Regions from separate parts of the Weissella sp. LMG 11983 genome, predicted to be linked through region 1. Evidence: predicted binding sites of a transcription regulator. Region 1 holds the regulator's gene; the other holds the start of a gene.
The links. The regulator Rex, encoded in region 1, represses fermentation and respiration genes when NADH is low (regulators of the CRP and FNR family bind a similar motif). The targets are predictions, from matches to a motif close to TTGTGAANTANTTCACAA.

Region 1 (2,411 bases):
GAACCAGATAAGTTGCGCACGTTACGTGAAGCAAATGATGGCGAAACCGTCACGCTTAATAGCTTTACGGAAGACTTAGAGTTGCTCCAATATGTAGAGACAGTTGGTGTAACCCTTGGTAGCACGTGGACAATCAAGGAGCGTTTGCCATTCGATGGACCGCTTGTTTTGACGGACGGACGAAACGAAATCCAGATTACCCAACACGCTGCTGATTTTATCTACATTAACAACTAACAACAAAAGCCATTGGCCCCACGGATGCGGGCCAATGGCTTTTTGCATGTCTTTACTTAATCCAACGGTTATCCGTCGTGAACGCCTTCTGGATGTGCTTTGGCGTGTCAGCCCAGCTCTTCACATCTTGCAGCTCACCACGCATCATAATACGCCCACGTTCCGCCGTGTAATCACACGTAATCAGCGTGACCAACTTCTTACCTTCAACTGGGTATACCCAATCGACATCGGTTGGCTGAATCACCTTGAAATCGACTGCTTTATAACGATAAACGGTGTTCATATCAGTCAGATAAATGGCCTGGCCCACTTTCCCCTTGTAGTAAAGTGGTGAGAACAACAAATCACGACCTGAGTCACCCGGAATAAAGTGGGATGCCAACGCGTAATTGCCTTCTCCCATCACTTCATCAGGAAACATCGTCCCGGCACCTAGTGACAAGTTCAAATCAGTTGTGCCGTTTGAAATTGGCACTGAAATGCCCACCTCAGGCACGGCGACAAACCCGATAAAATTAATCTTATCTGAATTCAAGCGTGCTTGTAGGACCTGCTGTGCGGTCAAAGCACCCACCTTCTGCCAATTGTAGTTTGCTCGCTTCTTCTCCTTCTCGCCTGCCTTGATCGACTGCTTTGTCACTTGTGGTTCGAATGACTTCAAACTGTAGTTGGCAATCTCATTATGAAAAATCAAACCTAGCGAAATTAGCAAAATCAAAAGTACAACTAGCCATTTGAACCAAGCAAATTTTTTCTTCTTTTTCTTTTCACCCATATCAACGTCACCCCTGTTAATTTACTGATATCGTACCACCAAATTAATAAAAAAATAGGCCTCCGATATGAATATATCGAGGCCCATTTTACAAACAGCCGTGGTGGTTAAGCACGCCCATTTGCGGCGTTATCATTTTAGAGGTCTTAGACAATAATAACGTTTATAACATATGAGAAACGTTAAGCATGAACTACTTAACATGTATTATTCTACCAAAACAACTTCCACAAAGTAAGCGTTATCATGTTTCAAAATGAAATAAAAAGCCACCCAATATTGGGTAGCTTATCATGTCATTATTCAGCCTCTGAAGCGCCAAAATTGTTGATAAAGTACAACAACGTTTGCAATTCGTTCGTCAAATCAACGTTTTGCACGCGGACATCACTTGGCACATCCAAACGCAATGGCGTGAAGTTCAAGATTCCGTGGACACCAGCCTTGGCCAAACGGTTAGCCAATTCTTGGGCAACTGGTGCTGGCACCGTCAAAATCGCTACGTCGATACGTTGATCAGAAATTTGCTTCTCCAAATCATCCATGCCGTATACAGGAACACCAGCTTGGATCGTGTTCACGATGTCTTCGTTGATATCAAAAGCTGCAGAGATGCGGGCGTTTGAGCTTTGGTGGAAGTTAAAGTTCAACAAAGCTTGTCCCAAGTTACCAACCCCGACAAGGGCAACTGATGCCAATGTATCTTGGTTCAAGATTTCACCGAAGAACGTCATCAATGCCTTAACGTCGTAACCGTAACCACGCTTTCCCAATGCACCAAAGTATGAGAAATCACGACGAATCGTCGCAGCGTCAAACTTTACGGCATCAGACAATTCGTTTGATGAAACGCGAGTCGTACCCGCATCCAACAAAAGCTTCAAGTAACGGTAATAAATTGGCAAACGCTTAGCGGTCGCGCGGGGGATGTCATGTTCTGCCATGTCAACCTACCTCATTTTCTAAAAAGTTTTATTTTCATGCTATTTCACAAACAAAAAACCGTTTGTGAACTCTCTATCCTTATTTATAGTAACACATACCCCGCTCTATGTGAACTAAATAACAATTTATTTTCACAAACTAAGTGCAAAAAGAAAGACCGCTATTTCCGGAATAGCGGTCTAAATGCCTAGTTTTCGCCGTTTTTACGCTTTGGCTTACCCTTGTTTTTGCTGTGCTTACGCTTAGCTTTTTTCTCTTTTGCGAAGCGATCTGTACGAGCAACGACTTCTTCAGTCTTCTTCTTTTGCACCTTACGAACCTTGGCAACTGGACGTGGCTTGTCAGCTACTTCTTTGTTTGCCCCTGGTTCTACTGTGTGACCAGCTGAACCTGAGAATGAAGTTGGCTTCGTTGCTTGACTGGCACCGTTGACCAATTGAATATCAACGGC
Region 2 (2,411 bases), 990 kb from region 1:
AACTGCATGCTGCAACCTTTGGAAAACGTGACGGTGTGATGACGGTTGGCGAGATGAGTTCAACCACTGTCGAAAACTGCATCATGTACACGCGTCCTGACCGTCAAGAACTATCAATGACTTTCAACTTCCATCATCTGAAGGTGGATTACGAAGCAGGCCAAAAGTGGACCGATGCGCCGGCTGACTTTAAGCAGTTGCGTGATTTATTACATGAATGGAATGTGGGGATGTCGCAGGGTGGTGGTTGGAATGCATGGTTCTGGAATAATCACGACCAACCACGAGCGTTGAATCGCTTCATCGATGGGGAGAACTATCGCGAAGTTGGTGCCAAGATGCTGGCAGCTAGCATTCATTTAAATCGTGGCACACCTTATATCTATATGGGTGAAGAAATCGGCATGGTGGATCCAGACTTCGATAACATTGCAGATTATGTCGACGTTGAAAGTTGGCATGCTTATGAAATGCTACAAGCGCAAGGCAAGTCCGCGGAAGAAGCGTTTGCGATTGTTGCTAAGAAGTCACGTGATAACTCACGAACACCAATGCAATGGGATGCCACTAAAAATGCCGGCTTTACGACAGGGACGCCGTGGCTGAAAGTTGGCACGCATTATAAGGATATTAATGTTGCTGACGAAATGTTGAACGGTAGCATTCGCTCTTTCTATCAACAGATTATCACGTTGCGTAAGACGGAACCGGTTATTGCGGAAGGTGATTATGAACCTTGGATGCCCGCTCATAATCAGGTGTATGCCTACATTCGTGGGTTGAATGACACACAACTGCTGGTGTTGAATAACTTTAGCAGTGCAGCAACGAAGATTTCGATACCGGACTGTTTTGTGACGGGGGATGTCCTAATTTCAAATTACGATGATGTCACCGTTACTGGTGTACAGCGTTTAGAGCCTTATCAAACACTGGCAATAATTAGTCGAAAAGTATAATCGTTAAGTTCATAAACGCTTGGTAATCTACTTCTAGCGTTGGGTGAAAACAAATAATCGAGAAAGAGAAATTTACTCCGGTGAATTTCTCTTTATTAGTATATAAAGACGCAAACCCACTAGTTACGCGGTTCACAAGTGATTTATTAACTTACTTAAAAATATGAAAACGCATACATTTTCGGTTATAAATCACTTATTTTCATGAAAATAAAACAAACAGTTGCGCTATATTGACCTTATGTGATATTATTCACTTGTAGAAAAAAGAGACGCGAAAGGTTGGTATGACGCATATGTTTGGTAAAAATAATCGATTTTGGCAAATGGTGTTGACAACATTTTGTGAAATGATATACTAAGTATGTTAATAAATGAGCAAACGAATTTTTTGAAAGATATTTGAGAGGTTATAATCATGGCTGATGCACCTAAGAAGAAGGTACTAACGGAAGAAGAAAAGGCAGCACGTTTCGAAGCTGCTAAGAAGATGACTTCAGAATTGGTTGACAAGTCTGAAGTTGCGTTGAAGGAATTCTCAACGTTCACACAAGAACAAGTTGATAAGATCGTTGCTGCAATGGCATTGGCTGGATCAGAAAACTCATTGTTGTTGGCCCACGAAGCTCACGATGAAACTGGTCGTGGTGTTGTTGAAGATAAGGATACGAAGAACCGCTTCGCATCAGAATCTGTTTACAACGCTATCAAGAACGACAAGACGGTTGGCGTTATCTCAGAAGATCGCGTAACTGGTAAGGTTGAATTGGCAGCCCCACTTGGAATCTTGGCTGGTATCGTGCCTACGACTAACCCAACTTCAACGACTATTTTCAAGTCAATGTTGGCTGCTAAGACGCGTAACACGATTGTCTTCGCCTTCCACCCACAAGCTCAAAAGTCATCAGCACACGCTGCTAAGATCGTTTACGATGCAGCCGTTGCCGCTGGTGCTCCTAAGAACTTCATCCAATGGATTGAGAAGCCATCACTAGATGGAACGACGACTTTGATTCAAAACCCAAAGATTGCTTCAATCTTGGCTACTGGTGGACCTTCAATGGTTAACGCCGCTTTGAAGTCAGGAAACCCATCAATGGGTGTTGGAGCTGGTAACGGTGCCGTATTCGTTGACGCAACTGCTAACATCGACCGCGCTGTTGAAGACTTGCTATTGTCAAAGCGTTTTGACAACGGTATGATCTGTGCCACTGAAAACTCATTGGTTATCGAAGCTCCTGTATACGATGAAGTTATGCGCAAGTTGCAAGAACAAGGTGCATATTTGACACCAAAGAAGGACTACGAGAAGGTTGCTAACTTCGTCTTCAAGCCAAACGCTGAAGGATTCGGAGTTAACGGACCAGTTGCCGGAATGTCAGGTAAGTGGATTGCCGAGCAATCAGGTTTGAAGTTGCCAGAAGACAAGGATGTTTTGTTGTTCGAATTGGA

Region 2: a site for Rex is predicted at 1,303-1,320, ahead of adhE (bifunctional acetaldehyde-CoA/alcohol dehydrogenase). Genes of this name have one in related genera too.

Annotation. Positions count from the first base shown of each region.
Region 1 is NZ_JAOZFD010000001.1:1,812,775-1,815,185, reverse strand. Features, by position in the region: gene OIT45_RS09100 (metal-dependent transcriptional regulator) at 1-237, shown strand, start outside; gene OIT45_RS09095 (class A sortase) at 290-1,015, opposite strand; gene OIT45_RS09090 (redox-sensing transcriptional repressor Rex) at 1,315-1,959, opposite strand; gene OIT45_RS09085 (DEAD/DEAH box helicase) at 2,148-2,411, opposite strand, start outside.
Region 2 is NZ_JAOZFD010000001.1:827,008-829,418, reverse strand. Features, by position in the region: gene treC (alpha,alpha-phosphotrehalase) at 1-959, shown strand, start outside; gene adhE (bifunctional acetaldehyde-CoA/alcohol dehydrogenase) at 1,378-2,411, shown strand, end outside.